Regions from separate parts of the Shigella flexneri 2a str. 301 genome, predicted to be linked through region 1. Evidence: predicted binding sites of a transcription regulator. Region 1 holds the regulator's gene; each other region holds the start of a gene.
The links. The regulator ArgR, encoded in region 1, controls arginine synthesis, uptake and breakdown. The targets are predictions, from matches to a motif close to ANTGAATAAAAATACANT.

Region 1 (6,793 bases):
CGTGGGGGCTGGCCGGTTATACCGCGCTGATCATTGTGATCACCATTCAGCCGGAACCATTGCTTACGCCGCAGTTTGCCGTCGAACGTTGTAGCGAGATCGTTATCGGTATTGTGTGTGCGATTATGGCGGATTTGCTCTTTTCTCCGCGATCGATCAAACAAGAAGTAGATCGAGAGCTGGAAAGTTTGCTGGTCGCGCAATATCAATTAATGCAACTCTGTATCAAGCATGGCGATGGTGAAGTTGTCGATAAAGCCTGGGGCGACCTGGTGCGACGCACCACGGCACTACAAGGCATGCGCAGCAACCTGAATATGGAATCTTCCCGCTGGGCGCGGGCCAATCGACGTTTAAAAGCGATCAATACGCTATCGCTGACGCTGATTACCCAATCCTGCGAAACTTATCTTATTCAGAATACGCGCCCGGAATTGATCACTGATACTTTCCGCGAATTTTTTGACACGCCGGTAGAAACCGCGCAGGACGTCCACAAGCAGCTCAAACGCCTGCGGAGAGTTATCGCCTGGACTGGGGAACGGGAAACGCCTGTCACCATTTATAGCTGGGTCGCGGCGGCAACGCGTTATCAGCTTCTCAAGCGCGGCGTTATCAGTAACACAAAAATCAACGCCACCGAAGAAGAGATCCTGCAAGGCGAACCGGAAGTAAAAGTAGAGTCAGCCGAACGTCATCATGCAATGGTTAACTTCTGGCGAACCACACTTTCCTGCATTCTGGGCACGCTTTTCTGGCTGTGGACGGGCTGGACTTCCGGCAGTGGTGCAATGGTGATGATTGCGGTCGTGACGTCACTGGCAATGCGTTTGCCGAATCCACGCATGGTGGCGATCGACTTTATCTATGGGACGCTGGCCGCGCTGCCGTTAGGGCTGCTCTACTTTTTGGTGATTATCCCTAATACCCAACAGAGCATGTTGCTGCTGTGTATTAGCCTGGCAGTGCTGGGATTCTTCCTCGGTATAGAAGTACAGAAACGGCGACTGGGCTCGATGGGGGCACTGGCCAGCACCATAAATATTATCGTGCTGGATAACCCGATGACTTTCCATTTCAGTCAGTTTCTCGACAGCGCATTAGGGCAAATCGTCGGCTGTGTGCTCGCGTTCACCGTTATTTTGCTGGTGCGGGATAAATCGCGCGACAGGACTGGACGTGTACTGCTTAATCAGTTTGTTTCTGCCGCTGTTTCCGCGATGACTACCAATGTGGCACGTCGTAAAGAGAACCACCTCCCGGCACTTTATCAGCAGCTGTTTTTGCTGATGAATAAGTTCCCAGGGGATTTGCCGAAATTTCGCCTGGCGCTGACGATGATTATCGCGCACCAGCGCCTGCGTGATGCGCCGATCCCGGTTAACGAGGATTTATCGGCGTTTCACCGACAAATGCGCCGCACAGCAGACCATGTGATATCTGCCCGTAGCGATGATAAACGTCGTCGGTACTTTGGCCAGTTGCTGGAAGAACTGGAAATCTACCAGGAAAAGCTACGCATCTGGCAAGCGCCACCGCAGGTGACGGAACCGGTTCATCGGCTGGCGGGGATGCTCCATAAGTATCAACATGCGTTGACCGATAGTTAAGTCAAAACCGACGCCAAAAGCGTCGGTTTTTTCATGGCTATACTTAGCGATGCACGGCAGAACTCGCCGCGAAACGTGACGGTGGCAACAGATGAATATTTATGCCTTTGATTTTGATGAGATTGAGAGTCAGGAGGATTTTTATCGTGACTTTAGCCAAACCTTTGGTCTGGCTAAAGATAAGGTACGCGATCTCGACTCACTATGGGATGTGTTAATGAACGATGTCCTGCCGCTACCACTTGAGATTGAATTTGTTCATCTGGGAGAGAAAACGCGTCGCCGTTTTGGCGCGTTAATATTGCTGTTTGATGAGGCAGAGGAAGAGCTGGAAGGGCATTTGCGTTTTAATGTTCGTCATTAGCGCAAAAAAAAGCCCACGAACCGGGGGCAATATCGTCGGACAAAACGATGAGGGTTTATTTGTACAGTTCAGCCGTAGCGTGCCAGGTGTCACCGCTACGAGCTTCAGTAATCTGGTAGGCCGTTGCGCCTTTCTCTTCCGCTTTTTTGTTCAGCATTTCACGTATATCCATTGGCGAAGACGCCACACCACTTACGGATACGGTCCCGATTGCTTCACGATTTTGTGCTTGTGCAGCATCAATGGAGTCGGCAGCGAATGCACCGAAAGAGAGAACAGAAAGTACGCTTAATGCAGCTACAGTGGTTTTGATTTTCATGATTTTTACCTCGACATAATCTTTTAGCTGGGCCTTTGTTTCGTGACCCATATCACAAAATCAAGTATACACTAATTATTGAACTAATTAATACCACACTAACTGTTTCAGTTGATACTAAGTGTTAAAAATGTGAATTTTAATAACAAAAAAGTATAAAAAACACGGTTATTTATTATTAATTATAGTATTTTCAATTAGATAATGAATTTTGCATAATGTGCTTTTTTTACCGTATGTATTCATTTTGTGAATGATGTGTCGCGGTAAAACGCACTATTCGTTAAATGTATCGCAGGAGAAAGAAGGGGAATGAGAGGGATAAGCAACATTTTCCCCGCCGCCAGAAGCGACGGGGCAGAGATTAAAGCTCCTGGTCGAACAGCTCTAAAATCGCTTCGTACAGGTCTTTGACGGTGAAACCGTTAGCAGGGGTGGTAAAGATGGTGTCATCGCCAGCGATGGTGCCCAGAATACCTTCTGCTTTGCCCAGTGAGTCCAGCAGGCGAGCAATTAACTGCGCCGCGCCAGGGCTGGTATGAATCACGACAACTGCATCGTTGTAGTCGATATCCAGCACCAGATTCTTCAATGGACTGGAGGTGGTTGGTACACCCAGTTCAGCTGGCAGGCAGTAAACCATTTCCATTTTGGCATTGCGTGTACGTACAGCACCAAACTTGGTCAACATCCGCGAGACTTTAGACTGATTAATATTGTCAAAGCCTTGCTCCTGCAACGCGGCGACGATTTCGCCCTGGGAGCTAAATTTCTCTTCTTTAAGTAATGCTTTAAATGCTTTAACTAGTTCTTCTTGCTTAGCCGAGCTTCGCATAAGTCACCCGATATGGTGGTTGATACAACATTATTGTGCATACAGATGAATTTTTATGCAAACAGTCAGCCCTGAAGAAGGCTGAAATAATGTTATGAAAGAGCGGGATTTTATCAAATTTCGTTATTGAGAAACATGCCTGCGTCACGGCATGCAAATTCTGTTTAAAAGTAAATTAATTGTTATCAAATTGATGTTGTTTTGGCTGAACGGTAGGGTATATTGTCACCACCTGTTGGAATGTTGCGCTAATGCATAAGCGACTGTTAATTACGTAAGTTAGGTTCCTGATTACGGCAATTAAATGCATAAACGCTAAACTTGCGTGACTACACATTCTTGAGATGTGGTCATTGTAAACGGCAATTTTGTGGATTAAGGTCGCGGCAGCGGAGCAACATATCTTAGTTTATCAATATAATAAGGAGTTTAGGATGAAAGTCGCAGTCCTCGGCGCTGCTGGCGGTATTGGCCAGGCGCTTGCACTACTGTTAAAAACCCAACTGCCTTCAGGTTCAGAACTCTCTCTGTATGATATCGCTCCAGTGACTCCCGGTGTGGCCGTCGATCTGAGCCATATCCCTACTGCTGTGAAAATCAAAGGTTTTTCTGGTGAAGATGCGACTCCGGCGCTGGAAGGCGCAGATGTCGTTCTTATCTCTGCAGGCGTAGCGCGTAAACCGGGTATGGATCGTTCCGACCTGTTTAACGTTAACGCCGGCATCGTGAAAAACCTGGTACAGCAAGTTGCGAAAAACTGCCCGAAAGCGTGCATTGGTATTATCACTAACCCGGTTAACACCACAGTTGCAATTGCTGCTGAAGTGCTGAAAAAAGCCGGTGTTTATGACAAAAACAAACTGTTCGGCGTTACCACGCTGGATATCATTCGTTCCAACACCTTTGTTGCGGAACTGAAAGGCAAACAGCCAGGCGAAGTTGAAGTGCCGGTTATTGGCGGTCACTCTGGTGTTACCATTCTGCCGCTGCTGTCACAGGTTCCTGGCGTTAGTTTTACCGAGCAGGAAGTGGCTGATCTGACCAAACGTATCCAGAACGCGGGTACTGAGGTGGTTGAAGCGAAAGCCGGTGGCGGGTCTGCAACCCTGTCTATGGGCCAGGCAGCTGCACGTTTTGGTCTGTCTCTGGTTCGTGCACTGCAGGGCGAACAAGGCGTTGTCGAATGTGCCTACGTTGAAGGCGACGGTCAGTACGCCCGTTTCTTCTCTCAACCGCTGCTGCTGGGTAAAAACGGCGTGGAAGAGCGTAAATCTATCGGTACCCTGAGCGCATTTGAACAGAACGCGCTGGAAGGTATGCTGGATACGCTCAAGAAAGATATCGCCCTGGGCAAAGAGTTCGTTAATAAGTAATTGATTAGCGAATAATAAAAAACCGGAGCACAGACTCCGGTTTTTGTTTTGAGCACTCGACTTAATTGGTTGCCGGATATTCCTGAATGGTGACCTGCAGCGTTAACTGCTTATCATCACGCATCACTACAACCGGGATCACCGAACCAGGGCGAATTTCCGCCACCTGATCCATCGTCTCCAGAGCAGAGATGGCCGGTTTGTTATCCACCGAAATAATCAGATCGTTGACCTGAATACCCGCATTCGCCGCTGGGCCGTCAGGTGACACTTCATTAACCACGATCCCTTGCAGTTGATCTATACCACCGCTCTGCGCGTGCAGTGGTGCGATCTCGCGTCCGCCGATACCAATGTAGCCGCGGATCACGCGACCATCGCGGATCAGCTTATCCATAATTTTGGTTGCTAACTGGAAAGGAATCGCAAAGCCGATACCTTCCGGCGTTTCGCCATCGTTACTCTTATCAAACGACAGCGTGTTAATGCCCATCAGTTCTCCCAGCGAGTTCACCAGCGCGCCGCCAGAGTTACCGTGGTTAATGGAAGCATCGGTTTGTAGGAAGTTTTGCCGCCCGGTCGGGTTCAGACCGATTCGACCCGTGGCACTAATAATCCCTTGGGTAATGGTCTGCCCGAGGTTGTACGGGTTACCGATCGCCAGTACTACGTCGCCAATGTGCGGTACGCGACGTGCATTAATTGGAATGGTAGGTAAACCGCCAGTGGCATTAATTTTAAGTACCGCCAGATCGGTTAGAGAGTCAGATCCCACCAGCAATGCTTCAAATACACGTCCATCCTGTAAGGCGACGATGATCTGATCGGCGTCGTTGATGACGTGTTTATTGGTGATGATATAACCGCGTTGATCCATGATTACACCGGATCCCAGGGTGCGGATCTCAAGCTGGTTGTGAGAGTTGGTGTTCAAACCACGGTTGTAAACGTTAACCACCGCTGGCGCGGCGCGGCGAACCGCCAGATTATAGCTGGCAGGCGTCTCATCGGTACTGTCAAATTGCGGAGTGGAAAGCGGGTTAAGGCTGCGCAGCGAAGGCATGGCAACCAGCAGAATAGCGCCGACAATTAATCCAATCGCAACGGAACGTAAGAGCTTCACAAACATGATGGAGGCGTCATTAAAAAAGGGAACGGCAGCAGCATACCACGAGTTAACCGGACATCACACGTCAGCCTGATGCCCGGTTTACGACATTAACGCATCAGCAGATAGATGCTTTCATTGCCGCGTACAATTTGCAGGGCGATGATGGCCGGTTTTGCCGCCAGCACTTTACGCATTTCAGCAATCGAGTTCACCCGATCGCGGTTGACGCCAATGATCACATCGTCTTTTTGCAAGCCAGCCTGAGCAGCTGGGCTTCCTTTGACAACTTCATCTATCTTAATACCTTTGCCGCCATCTTTTAGCTGACCATCGCTCAACGTTGCACCTTCCAGCGCTGGCCGACGAAGAGGTGCTGGTATCAAGCGTCACTTCTACTTCCAGTGGTTTGCCGTTACGCAGCAGGCCAAGCTTCACTTTCGTGCCCGGCTCTGTAGTCGCGATACGAGAGCGCAACTCAGCAAAGCTATTCAGCGGTTTGCCGTTGAGGCTGGTAATAATATCGCCCGCTTTGACGCCCGCTTTCGCTGAGCCAGAACTTGGCAACACTTCGCTGACAAACACGCCACGCTGCACGTCAAGGTTGAAGGCTTTGGCGATATCGGCACTCATCTCGGTGCCTTTGATGCCTAACAAACCGCGTTTGATTTCACCAAAGTCGATAAGCTGCTGCGCCAGTGTTCGCGCCATATTACTGGGGATGGCAAATCCAATCCCGACGCTCCCGCCGCCAGGCGCAAGGATTGCAGTGTTGATGCCAATTAACTCACCGTTAAGGTTTAATAGTGCACCGCCGGAGTTACCGCGGTTAATGGAAGCATCTGTCTGGATAAAGTTTTCCAGACCTTCAAGATTCAACCCGCTGCGGCCTAATGCGGAAACAATGCCAGAGGTGGCGGTTTGCCCAAGGCCAAATGGGTTACCGACCGCTACGGCAAAATCACCGACGCGCAATTTATCGGAGTCGGCAATAGCGATTTGCGTTAATTTGCTCGGGTTTTGAATTTGTAACAGGGCGATATCGCTCTGGTCATCGCTACCAATCAGTTTTGCATCAAACTCGCGCCCATCATTGAGCTGAATACTGATTTTCTGTGCCTGATTAATCACATGGTTGTTGGTCAGCACATAGCCTTTACTGGCGTTGATGATGACACCGGAAC
Region 2 (6,793 bases), 460 kb from region 1:
AGGTATGTGCTGCGCAAATCCGCGACTGGCTACAAGCCGGACAGCGGGGCGAAGCGTTGCTGATGAACGGCGACGACGCGCGTCCGGTGCGTGCTTCGGACATCAGCGTGCTGGTGCGCAGCCGCCAGGAGGCCGCCCAGGTGCGCGATGCCTTAACGTTGCTGGAAATCCCTTCCGTTTACCTTTCGAACCGCGACAGTGTTTTTGAAACTCTGGAAGCGCAGGAAATGCTTTGGTTGTTGCAGGCGGTGATGACGCCCGAACGTGAGAACACCCTGCGCAGTGCGCTGGCAACGTCAATGATGGGGCTGAATGCGCTGGATATTGAAACGCTGAATAATGACGAACATGCGTGGGATGCGGTAGTCGAAGAGTTCGATGGTTATCGGCAAATCTGGCGCAAACGTGGCGTTATGCCGATGCTGCGGGCGCTGATGTCGGCGCGTAACATTGCAGAAAACTTGCTGGCAACGGCAGGCGGTGAGCGGCGTCTTACCGATATCTTGCATATCAGCGAACTGCTTCAAGAAGCCGGAACGCAGCTGGAAAGTGAACATGCGCTGGTACGCTGGTTATCGCAACATATCCTCGAGCCAGACAGTAATGCCTCCAGCCAACAAATGCGCCTCGAAAGTGATAAACATCTGGTGCAGATTGTCACGATCCATAAATCGAAAGGGCTGGAATATCCGCTGGTCTGGTTGCCATTTATTACCAATTTCCGCGTCCAGGATCAGGCGTTTTATCACGATCGCCACTCGTTTGAGGCAGTTTTGGATCTTAATGCTGCGCCAGAAAGCGTCGACCTCGCGGAGGTCGAACGTCTGGCGGAAGATCTGCGTTTGCTTTACGTGGCGCTGACGCGTTCGGTTTGGCATTGCAGTCTCGGCGTTGCACCGCTGGTGCGCCGTCGTGGCGATAAAAAAGGTGACACCGACGTCCACCAAAGTGCGCTCGGGCGTTTGCTGCAAAAAGGGGAACCGCAAGATGCGGCAGGGCTTCGCACCTGTATTGAAGCGTTATGCGATGATGATATTGCCTGGCAAACGGCACAAACTGGTGATAACCAGCCCTGGCAGGTTAATGATGCTTTAACTGCAGAACTGAATGCGAGGACACTACAACGATTGCCCGGCGATAACTGGCGTGTCACCAGCTACTCCGGCTTGCAGCAGCGTGGTCACGGTATCGCTCAGGATCTGATGCCACGGCTGGATGTTGATGCCGCAGGCGTGGTCAGCGTCGTTGAAGAACCGACGTTAACACCGCATCAGTTCCCGCGCGGTGCGTCACCGGGGACATTCTTGCACAGTTTGTTTGAAGACCTCGATTTTACCCAGCCGGTTGACCCGAACTGGGTACAGGAAAAACTGGAACTCGGCGGCTTTGAATCGCAGTGGGAACCGGTGTTGACCGAGTGGATCACGGCTGTCCTCCAGGCACCTCTCAATGAAACGGGTGTTAGCCTGAGTCAGCTTTCCGACCGCGATAAACAGGTGGAGATGGAGTTTTACCTGCCGATTAGCGAACCGCTCATCGCCAGCCAGCTTGATGCACTAATTCGCCAGTTTGACCCGCTATCCGCTGGCTGCCCGCCGCTGGAGTTCATGCAGGTACGCGGCATGTTAAAAGGCTTTATCGACCTGGTATTCCGCCACGAAGGGCGTTATTACCTGCTCGACTATAAATCCAACTGGCTGGGTGAAGACAGTTCGGCTTACACCCAACAGGCTATGGCAGCAGCGATGCAGGCACACCGCTATGATCTGCAATATCAGCTTTATACCCTGGCGCTGCATCGTTATCTGCGCCATCGCATTGCTGATTACGACTATGATCTTCACTTTGGCGGCGTTATCTATCTGTTCCTGCGTGGCGTTGATAAAGAACATCCGCAACAAGGGATTTACACAACCCGACCCAACGCCGGGTTGATTGCCCTGATGGATGAGATGTTTGCCGGTATGACCCTGGAGGAGGCGTAATGAAATTGCAAAAGCAATTACTGGAAGCTGTGGAGCACAAACAGCTACGCCCGCTGGATGTGCAATTTGCCCTGACCGTGGCGGGAGATGAACATCCTGCCGTCACCCTCGCGGCGGCACTGTTAAGTCATGATGCCGGAGAGGGACACGTCTGTTTGCCGCTTTCACGACTGGAAAATAACGAGGCGTCGAATCCGCTGTTGGCGACCTGTGTCAGTGAAATCGGTGAGCTACAAAATTGGGAAGAATGCTTGCTGGCTTCTCAAGCGGTCAGCAGGGGAGATGAACCCACGCCGATGATCCTCTGTGGCGATCGTCTTTATTTGAATCGCATGTGGTGTAACGAGCGGACGGTAGCGCGCTTCTTCAATGAGGTGAATCATACCATTGAGGTTGATGAAGCTCTACTGGCGCAAACCCTGGACAAACTTTTTCCAGTAAGCGATGAAATTAACTGGCAAAAAGTTGCAGCGGCAGTGGCGCTGACGCGGCGGATCTCGGTGATTTCCGGCGGCCCAGGCACCGGTAAAACGACCACCGTGGCGAAGTTGCTGGCAGCGTTAATTCAAATGGCCGACGGCGAACGCTGCCGTATCCGTCTGGCTGCACCAACGGGTAAAGCTGCCGCGCGCTTAACCGAATCTCTCGGCAAGGCTTTGCGACAGTTACCGCTGACCGATGAACAAAAGAAACGCATTCCGGAAGATGCCAGCACTTTGCACCGATTGCTGGGCGCGCAGCCGGGTAGCCAGCGTTTACGTCATCATGCCGGTAACCCGCTGCATCTTGATGTGCTGGTGGTAGATGAAGCGTCAATGATCGATCTGCCTATGATGTCGAGACTGATCGACGCCTTGCCAGATCATGCGCGAGTGATCTTTCTCGGCGATCGTGATCAACTGGCCTCGGTTGAGGCTGGGGCTGTGCTGGGCGATATCTGCGCTTATGCCAACGCGGGCTTTACCGCCGAGCGTGCCAGGCAGCTAAGCCGCCTGACGGGGACTCACGTTCCGGCAGGAACCGGCACAGAAGCGGCATCTTTGCGCGACAGTCTCTGCCTGCTGCAAAAAAGCTATCGTTTCGGCAGCGATTCTGGCATTGGTCAGTTAGCTGCGGCGATCAACCGTGGTGATAAAACGGCAGTGAAAACCGTTTTTCAGCAGGATTTTACTGATATCGAAAAACGACTTTTACAGAGCGGCGAAGATTATATTGCGATGCTTGAGGAAGCTCTTGCGGGTTACGGACGTTATCTGGATCTGCTGCAAGCGCGTGCCGAGCCGGATTTAATCATTCAGGCGTTCAATGAGTACCAGCTTTTGTGCGCCCTGCGGGAAGGGCCGTTTGGCGTGGCTGGACTGAATGAGCGAATTGAACAGTTTATGCAACAGAAGCGCAAAATTCATCGTCATCCGCACTCTCGTTGGTACGAAGGCCGACCGGTGATGATTGCCCGTAATGACAGCGCGCTTGGGTTGTTTAATGGCGATATCGGTATTGCGCTGGATCGCGGGCAGGGGACGCGCGTCTGGTTTGCGATGCCGGACGGCAATATTAAGTCTGTGCAACCGAGTCGCTTGCCAGAGCACGAAACTACGTGGGCGATGACGGTACATAAATCGCAGGGATCGGAGTTCGACCATGCGGCGTTGATTTTACCGAGCCAACGCACGCCGGTAGTAACGCGAGAGCTGGTATACACCGCGGTGACCCGCGCGCGTCGTCGTCTGTCGCTGTATGCCGATGAGCGTATATTAAGTGCGGCAATCGCCACTCGTACTGAGCGGCGCAGTGGTCTGGCGGCGTTGTTTAGTTCGCGGGAATAAACGTAATTGCCGGATGCGACGCACGAGTGTTACGCCTGCCGCATCCGGTGATTTTCATCGCTTACCCTAAATCCGCCATCAACACTTTGGATTTACGCTGGTAGTTGTACAACTGCTTTTTGCTCTCGGGCAGTAAATCAATATCCACCGGGGTAAATCCACGTTCCTGGAACCAGTGAATACTGCGCGTGGTCAGCACAAACAATTTGCTTAAGCCGCTCTGCTTCGCCTGAGCGGCAATGCGTTCCAGCAGAACCTCGCCCCGTGATGAACTGCGGTAATCCGGGTGAACTGCCACACAGGCCATTTCCCCAATCTTCTCTTCCGGGAACGGATAGAGCGCGGCGCAGGCAATAGTCGTGTTATCGCGCTGAATAATGGTGAATTTGTCGATTTCCATCTCCAGCTGCTCGCGAGAACGGCGCACCAGAATACCTTGCTGCTCCAGCGGGCGAATCAACTCCAGAATACCGCCAATATCGTTGATTGTTGCGCGACGAATCTGCTCGGCGCTTTCCATCACAATCTGCGTACCGATACCGTCGCGTGAGAACAACTCTTGCAACAGCGCGCCATCTTCCTGATAACTGATTAAATGACAGCGGCGCACGCCGCTGCGGCAGGCTTTCACTGCGCCACGCAAAAAGCGCACCGTACCGGAGTTGTAATCGCCTTTCTCTTCCTGGGCTTCTACCCGTGCTTGCGCTTCGTTAGGGAAAAGTTCGGAGACAATATCACCGTCGTCATTAGTAACGCCCTGGGAAGAGCAAAAACCAATCATCTTTTCAGCTTTCAGTTTGATGGCTAGTTGAGTGGCAATCTCTTCCGAGGTCAGATTAAAGCTCTCGCCAGTGACTGAAACAGCGACCGGCCCCATTAGCACTATTGCACCGCTTTCCAGTTGACGATGGAGCGCGTCTTCATCAATCCGCCGGATACGCCCGCTATGGCAGTAATCCACGCCGTCATCGACGCCCAGCGGCTGGGCAATAATAAAATTGCCACTAACGACGTTGATATGCGCGCCCTGCAGCGGCGTGTTATTGAGACTCATTGACAGGCGAGCAGTAATATCCAGTTGCAATGTTCCCGCAGCCTGCTTCACCAGTTCCAGTGTTTTGGCGTCGGTCACACGTATATTCTTGTGATACAGCGGTTCGTGGTGATGCGCAGCCAGATTTGCGTCGATCTGCGGACGTGCGCCATAGACCACCACCAGACGGATGCCGAGGCTGTGCAACAACCCGATATCATTAACGATACTGGAGAAATTCTCATGCTCAATGGCTTCACCGCCGAGCATGATGACAAACGTTTTTCCCCGGTGGGTATTGATATAGGGAACCGAATGGCGGAATCCCTCGACCAGCTCGGTTTTACGTTCCTTTACCACGGCACACCCCTTTGCATGATTATTTGAAATTATTGTATTTTTATTCTGTTTTTTCGCAGGGTGCAAGTGTAAATTTTATGCGAGAGCGACTTTTTTATCAGTAATGCCGTGAATATAAAAAGAATGTTTACCGTTTATTAGATGACAGATTATGCGTCTTTCGCTAAAGTTTCCGGTCAAATTAGTCGTTTACTTGTTACACAGCTTAGATTTCTTTTGCTCGGGAGAGGCATGTCAGGATCCAACACTGCAATCAGCCGTCGTCGTTTACTGCAAGGCGCGGGCGCTATGTGGCTATTGAGCGTAAGTCAGGTCAGCCTGGCTGCGGTTAGCCAGGTCGTGGCGGTGCGCGTCTGGCCTGCGTCCAGCTACACCCGCGTGACGGTAGAATCAAATCGTCAGCTGAAATATAAGCAGTTCGCGTTGAGTAACCCTGAACGCGTGGTGGTGGATATCGAAGATGTAAACCTGAACTCGGTACTCAAGGGGATGGCGGCACAAATTCGTGCAGACGACCCGTTCATCAAGTCGGCGCGCGTCGGGCAATTTGACCCGCAAACCGTACGCATGGTTTTTGAATTAAAGCAAAACGTAAAACCGCAGCTGTTTGCCCTTGCGCCGGTCGCCGGGTTTAAAGAGCGTCTGGTGATGGACCTCTATCCGGCCAATGCACAGGATATGCAGGACCCGCTGCTGGCGCTGCTGGAGGATTACAACAAAGGCGACCTCGAAAAGCAGGTGCCGCCAGCGCAAAGTGGTCCACAACCGGGTAAAGCAGGGCGCGATCGTCCGATTGTCATTATGCTTGACCCTGGCCACGGTGGCGAAGACTCCGGTGCGGTGGGGAAATACAAAACGCGCGAAAAAGATGTGGTATTGCAAATAGCTCGCCGTTTGCGCTCTCTGATCGAGGAAGAGGGCAATATGAAGGTGTACATGACGCGCAATGAAGACATCTTCATTCCGTTGCAAGTGCGCGTAGCAAAAGCCCAGAAACAGCGTGCTGACCTGTTTGTCTCTATCCATGCCGACGCCTTTACCAGTCGTCAGCCGAGCGGTTCCTCGGTGTTTGCGCTCTCAACCAAAGGCGCAACCAGTACTGCGGCAAAATATCTGGCACAAACCCAGAACGCCTCGGACTTGATTGGTGGCGTGAGCAAAAGCGGTGACCGCTATGTCGACCACACCATGTTCGATATGGTGCAGTCGCTGACTATTGCTGACAGCCTTAAGTTTGGTAAAGCGGTACTGAATAAGCTCGGAAAAATCAACAAGCTGCATAAAAATCAAGTTGAACAGGCCGGGTTTGCCGTACTAAAGGCACCAGATATTCCCTCCATTCTGGTCGAAACGGCGTTTATCAGTAACGTTGAGGAAGAGCGTAAACTGAAAACGGCGACTTTCCAGCAGGAAGTTGCGGAGTCTATTCTTGCGGGGATTAAAGCGTATTTTGCCGATGGGGCAACGCTGGCGAGAAGGGGATGATAAAAAGGCGCTGAATGGCGCTTTTTTTATGGGAGATCAGAAACAAAAAAACACCCGTTAGGGTGTTCAATAATTGGTTGCGGGGGCCGGATTTGAACCGACGA
Region 3 (6,793 bases), 800 kb from region 1:
CATCAGCTCATCCACCACGCAACCGCCGCCGTGCACAATCACCAGCGGACGCTGATGTGACTCACGATAATTCACCAATGCGCTAAACAGACGTTCCAGCGCCTCTTCACTATCCAGCAGTACGCCGCCCAGTTTGATAATTAATGGATTCATCATTGCACCCTTAAATAAGAGACTGCGTTTCCGCATAGCCGAAACGAATATTGGCGCACTGTACCGCTTGTGCCGCCGCGCCTTTCAGTAAGTTGTCTTCGGTCGCCACAATAATCAGATGCTCGCCCTGAACGGCAAACCCGATATCGCAAAATGGCAGCCCAACGACATTTTTCAGCGCCGGAACGCCTTTGTCATACAGCCGCACCAGCGGTTTATGGGCATACGCCTGCTGTAACGCTTGCGCGACTTGCGCCTGGGTCACACCCGATTTCAGGCGGCAGGTAATGGTTTCGAGAATGCCGCGCGGGAAATTGCCCAGATGTGGGGTGAAGATAACGTCAGCACCGAGGTGTGTGGCGATCTCTGGTTGATGGCGATGAGTAAAGACGCCATACGGTTGCAGGCTAACTTCACAAAAACTATTTGAAATCGCTGCCTTACGTCCTGCACCGCTCACGCCGCTGGTGGCGTTGATCACCGGCCACTGATTGAGGTCAAGAAGATCGGCATCAATCAACGGTTTCAGCGCCAGCTGTGCCGCCGTCGGATAACAGCCTGGCACCGCAATCAAATTCGCTTCTTTTAATTTATTACCGCACCACTCCGCCAGACCGTAGGCTGCCTGTTCCAGCAGTTCCGGGTATTGATGGGTAAAGCCGTAATATTTTTCATAGAAGGTGGCGTCGTTAACACGAAACGCGCCGGAAAGGTCGAACACCACGCAGCCCGCTTCAAGAAACTGCGGCGCTAAATCGTGGCTAACTTCATGGGCGGTGGCGAGAAACACTACGTCCACCCCTGGGCTAAACTCGCTGATATCCGACATCGGCTGCAACGGCAGCTCAACGATGCCTTTTAGCTGCGGATGCAAATCGGAGATTAACTTTCCCGCATCATTGCTTTGCGCTGAAACAGTCAAAGCGGTTATGTTCATATGCGGATGGCGATTTACATAGGTCACTAGCTCTGCGCCAGCGTAGCCGCTGGCACCCACAATCAGCGTATTCAACATCGGGGCTATTCACCTTCTTATGTCTGGTTGCCAGGTTAAACGTAAAACATTCACCTTACGGCTGGTGGGTTTTATTACGCTCAACGTTAGTGTATTTTTATTCATAAATACTGCATGAATATTGATACTATCATGACCAGAGGTGTGTCAACAATGAAAAACAAATTACCGCCATTTATCGAGATTTACCGCGCTCTGATTGCCACACCTTCAATAAGCGCTACGGAAGAGGCACTCGATCAAAGCAATGCAGATTTAATCACTCTGCTGGCGGACTGGTTTAAAGATTTGGGCTTCAATGTGGAAGTGCAGCCTGTTCCAGGAACTCGCAACAAATTTAATATGCTGGCCAGTTACGGACAGGGGGCTGGCGGCTTGTTGCTGGCGGGGCATACCGATACGGTGCCATTTGATGACGGTCGCTGGACGCGCGATCCGTTTACACTGACGGAGCATGACGGCAAGCTTTACGGCTTAGGCACCGCCGACATGAAAGGCTTTTTTGCGTTTATCCTTGATGCGCTACGCGATGTCGACGTCACGAAACTGAAAAAACCGCTCTACATTCTGGCGACTGCTGATGAAGAAACCAGTATGGCCGGAGCGCGTTATTTTGCCGAAACTACCGCCCTGCGCCCGGATTGCGCCATCATTGGCGAACCGACGTCACTACAACCGGTACGCGCACATAAAGGTCATATCTCTAACGCCATCCGTATTCAGGGCCAGTCGGGGCACTCCAGCGATCCAGCACGCGGAATTAACGCTATCGAACTAATGCACGACGCCATCGGGCATATTTTGCAATTGCGCGATAACCTGAAAGAACGTTATCACTACGAAGCATTTACCGTGCCATACCCTACGCTCAACCTCGGGCATATTCACGGTGGCGACGCTTCTAACCGTATTTGCGCTTGCTGTGAGTTGCATATGGATATTCGTCCGCAGCCTGGCATGACACTCAATGAACTTAATGGTTTGCTCAACGATGCATTGGCTCCGGTGAGCGAACGCTGGCCGGGTCGTCTGACGGTCGACGAGCTGCATCCGCCGATCCCTGGCTATGAATGCCCACCGAATCATCAACTGGTTGAAGTGGTTGAGAAATTGCTCGGAGCAAAAACCGAAGTGGTGAATTACTGTACCGAAGCGCCGTTTATTCAAACGTTATGCCCGACGCTGGTGCTCGGTCCGGGTTCCATCAATCAAGCTCATCAGCCTGATGAATATCTGGAGACGCGGTTTATTAAACCCACCCGTGAGTTGATTATCCAGGTAATTCACCATTTTTGCTGGCATTAAAACGTAGGCCGGATAAGGCGCTCGCGCCGCATCCGGCACCGTTGCCAAACTCCGGTGCCGCAATAATGTCGGATGCGATGCTTGCGCATCTTATCCGACCTACACCTTTGGTGTTATGTATGGCGATTTTTTAACATTTCCATAAGTTACGCTTATTTAAAGCGTCGTGAATTTAATGGCGTAAATTCCTGCTATTTATTCGTTTGCTGAAGCGATTTCGCAGCATTTGACGTCACCGCTTTTACGTGGCTTTATAAAAGACGACGAAAAGCAAAGCCCGAGCATATTCGCGCCAATGCGACGTGAAGGATACAGGGCTATCAAACGATAAGATGGGGTGTCTGGGGTAATATGAACGAACAATATTCCGCATTGCGTAGTAATGTCAGTATGCTCGGCAAAGTGCTGGGAGAAACCATCAAGGATGCGTTGGGAGAACACATTCTTGAACGCGTAGAAACTATCCGTAAGTTGTCGAAATCTTCACGCGCTGGCAATGATGCTAACCGCCAGGAGTTGCTCACCACCTTACAAAATTTGTCGAACGACGAGCTGCTGCCCGTTGCGCGTGCGTTTAGTCAGTTCCTGAACCTGGCCAACACCGCCGAGCAATACCACAGCATTTCGCCGAAAGGCGAAGCTGCCAGCAACCCGGAAGTGATCGCCCGCACCCTGCGTAAACTGAAAAACCAGCCGGAACTGAGCGAAGACACCATCAAAAAAGCAGTGGAATCGCTGTCGCTGGAACTGGTCCTCACGGCTCACCCAACCGAAATTACCCGTCGTACACTGATCCACAAAATGGTGGAAGTGAACGCCTGTTTAAAACAGCTCGATAACAAAGATATCGCTGACTACGAACGCAACCAGCTGATGCGTCGCCTGCGCCAGTTGATCGCCCAGTCATGGCATACCGATGAAATCCGTAAGCTGCGTCCAAGCCCGGTAGATGAAGCCAAATGGGGCTTTGCCGTAGTAGAAAACAGCCTGTGGCAAGGCGTACCGAATTACCTGCGCGAACTGAACGAACAACTGGAAGAGAATCTCGGCTACAAACTGCCCGTCGAATTTGTTCCGGTACGTTTTACCTCGTGGATGGGCGGTGACCGCGACGGCAACCCGAACGTCACTGCCGATATCACCCGCCACGTCCTGCTGCTCAGCCGCTGGAAAGCCACCGATCTGTTCCTGAAAGATATTCAGGTTCTGGTTTCTGAACTGTCGATGGTTGAAGCGACCCCTGAACTGCTGGCGCTGGTTGGCGAAGAAGGTGCCGCAGAACCGTATCGCTATCTGATGAAAAACCTGCGTTCTCGCCTGATGGCGACACAGGCATGGCTGGAAGCGCGCCTGAAAGGCGAAGAACTGCCAAAACCAGAAGGGCTGCTGACACAAAACGAAGAACTGTGGGAACCGCTCTACGCTTGCTACCAGTCACTTCAGGCGTGTGGCATGGGTATTATCGCCAACGGCGATCTGCTCGACACCCTGCGCCGCGTGAAATGTTTCGGCGTACCGCTGGTCCGTATTGATATCCGTCAGGAGAGCACCCGCCATACCGAAGCGCTGGGCGAGCTGACCCGCTACCTCGGTATCGGCGACTACGAAAGCTGGTCAGAGGCCGACAAACAGGCGTTCCTGATCCGCGAACTGAACTCCAAACGTCCGCTTCTGCCGCGCAACTGGCAACCAAGCGCCGAAACGCGCGAAGTGCTCGATACCTGCCAGGTGATTGCCGAAGCGCCGCAAGGCTCCATTGCCGCCTACGTGATCTCGATGGCGAAAACGCCGTCCGACGTACTGGCTGTCCACCTGCTGCTGAAAGAAGCGGGTATCGGGTTTGCGATGCCGGTTGCTCCGCTGTTTGAAACCCTCGATGACCTGAACAACGCCAACGATGTCATGACCCAGCTGCTCAATATCGACTGGTATCGCGGCCTGATTCAGGGCAAACAGATGGTGATGATTGGCTATTCCGACTCAGCAAAAGATGCGGGCGTGATGGCAGCTTCCTGGGCGCAATATCAGGCACAGGATGCATTAATCAAAACCTGCGAAAAAGCGGGTATTGAGCTGACGTTGTTCCACGGTCGCGGCGGTTCCATTGGTCGCGGCGGCGCACCTGCCCATGCGGCGCTGCTGTCACAACCGCCAGGAAGCCTGAAAGGTGGCCTGCGCGTGACTGAACAGGGCGAGATGATCCGCTTTAAATATGGTCTGCCAGAAATCACCGTCAGCAGCCTGTCGCTTTACACCGGGGCGATTCTGGAAGCCAACCTGCTGCCACCACCTGAGCCGAAAGAGAGCTGGCGTCGCATTATGGATGAACTGTCAGTCATCTCCTGCGATCTCTACCGTGGCTACGTACGTGAAAACAAAGATTTTGTGCCTTACTTCCGCTCCGCTACGCCGGAACAAGAATTGGGCAAACTGCCGTTGGGTTCACGTCCGGCGAAACGTCGCCCAACCGGCGGCGTCGAGTCGCTGCGCGCCATACCGTGGATTTTTGCCTGGACGCAAAACCGCCTGATGCTCCCCGCCTGGCTGGGTGCAGGTACGGCGCTGCAAAAAGTGGTCGAAGATGGCAAACAGAGCGAGCTGGAAGCCATGTGCCGCGATTGGCCATTCTTCTCGACGCGTCTCGGCATGCTGGAGATGGTCTTCGCCAAAGCAGACCTGTGGTTGGCGGAATACTATGATCAACGTCTGGTAGACAAAGCACTGTGGCCGTTAGGTAAAGAGTTACGCAACCTGCAAGAAGAAGACATCAAAGTGGTGCTGGCGATTGCCAACGATTCCCATCTGATGGCCGATCTGCCGTGGATTGCAGAGTCTATTCAGCTACGGAATATTTACACCGACCCGCTGAACGTATTGCAGGCCGAGTTGCTGCACCGCTCCCGCCAGGCAGAAAAAGAAGGCCAGGAACCGGATCCTCGCGTCGAACAAGCGTTAATGGTCACTATTGCCGGGATTGCGGCAGGTATGCGTAATACCGGCTAATCTTCCTCTTCTGCAAACCCTCGTGCTTTTGCGCGAGGGTTTTCTGAAATACTTCTGTTCTAACACCCTCGTTTTCAATATATTTCTGTCTGCATTTTATTCAAATTCTGAATATACCTTCAGATATCCTTAAGGAATTGTCGTTATATTCGGCGATATTTTTTTCAAGACAGGTTCTTACTATGCATTCCACAGAAGTCCAGGCTAAACCCCTTTCTAGCTGGAAAGCCCTGGGTTGGGCACTGCTCTACTTTTGGTTTTTCTCTACTCTGCTACAGGCCATTATTTACATCAGTGGTTATAGTGGCACCAACGGCATTCGCGACTCGCTGTTATTCAGCTCGCTGTGGTTGATCCCGGTATTCCTCTTTCCGAAGCGGATTAAAATTATTGCCGCAGTGATCGGCGTGGTGCTATGGACGGCCTCTCTGGCGGCGCTGTGCTACTACGTCATCTACGGGCAGGAGTTCTCGCAGAGCGTTCTGTTTGTGATGTTCGAAACCAACACCAACGAAGCCAGCGAGTATTTAAGCCAGTATTTCAGCCTGAAAATTGTGCTTATCGCGCTGGCCTATACGGCGGTGGCAGTTCTGCTGTGGACACGCCTGCGCCCGGTCTATATTCCAAAGCCGTGGCGTTATGTTGTCTCTTTTGCCCTGCTTTATGGCTTGATTCTGCATCCGATCGCCATGAATACGTTTATCAAAAACAAGCCGTTTGAGAAAACGTTGGATAACCTAGCCTCGCGTATGGAGCCTGCCGCACCGTGGCAATTCCTGACCGGCTATTATCAGTATCGTCAGCAACTAAACTCGCTAACAAAGTTACTGAATGAAAATAATGCCTTGCCGCCACTGGCTAATTTCAAAGATGAATCGGGTAACGAACCGCGCACTTTAGTGCTGGTGATTGGCGAGTCGACCCAGCGCGGACGCATGAGTCTGTACGGTTATCCGCGTGAAACCACGCCGGAGCTGGATGCGCTGCATAAAACCGATCCGAATCTGACCGTGTTTAATAACGTAGTTACGTCTCGTCCGTACACCATTGAAATCCTGCAACAGGCGCTGACCTTTGCCAATGAAAAGAACCCGGATCTGTATCTGACGCAGCCGTCGCTGATGAACATGATGAAACAGGCGGGTTATAAAACCTTCTGGATCACCAACCAGCAGACGATGACCGCCCGCAATACCATGCTGACGGTATTTTCGCGCCAGACCGACAAGCAGTACTACATGAACCAGCAACGTACGCAGAGTGCGCGTGAATACGACACCAACGTGCTGAAGCCGTTCCAGGATGTGCTGAATGACC

Region 2: the regulator ArgR is predicted to act here: its motif matches at 5,236-5,253, upstream of argA (N-acetylglutamate synthase).
Region 3: the regulator ArgR is predicted to act here: its motif matches at 1,257-1,274, upstream of argC (N-acetyl-gamma-glutamyl-phosphate reductase).

What each region holds. Positions count from the first base shown of each region.
Region 1 covers NC_004337.2:3,368,889-3,375,681, reverse strand. Annotated here, with positions in the region: gene yhcP (p-hydroxybenzoic acid efflux subunit AaeB) at 1-1,610, shown strand, start outside; gene yhcO (hypothetical protein) at 1,702-1,974, shown strand; gene yhcN (hypothetical protein) at 2,030-2,344, opposite strand; gene argR (arginine repressor ArgR) at 2,658-3,128, opposite strand; gene mdh (malate dehydrogenase) at 3,563-4,501, shown strand; gene degS (serine endoprotease) at 4,563-5,630, opposite strand.
Region 2 covers NC_004337.2:2,907,977-2,914,769, reverse strand. Annotated here, with positions in the region: gene recB (exonuclease V subunit beta) at 1-1,985, shown strand, start outside; gene recD (exonuclease V subunit alpha) at 1,985-3,811, shown strand; gene argA (N-acetylglutamate synthase) at 3,873-5,204, opposite strand; gene SF2828 (amidase) at 5,346-6,689, shown strand; tRNA gene SF4505 (tRNA-Met) at 6,764-6,793, opposite strand, start outside.
Region 3 covers NC_004337.2:4,164,131-4,170,923, reverse strand. Annotated here, with positions in the region: gene argB (acetylglutamate kinase) at 1-153, opposite strand, end outside; gene argC (N-acetyl-gamma-glutamyl-phosphate reductase) at 164-1,168, opposite strand; gene argE (acetylornithine deacetylase) at 1,322-2,473, shown strand; gene ppc (phosphoenolpyruvate carboxylase) at 2,825-5,476, shown strand; gene yijP (hypothetical protein) at 5,659-6,793, shown strand, end outside.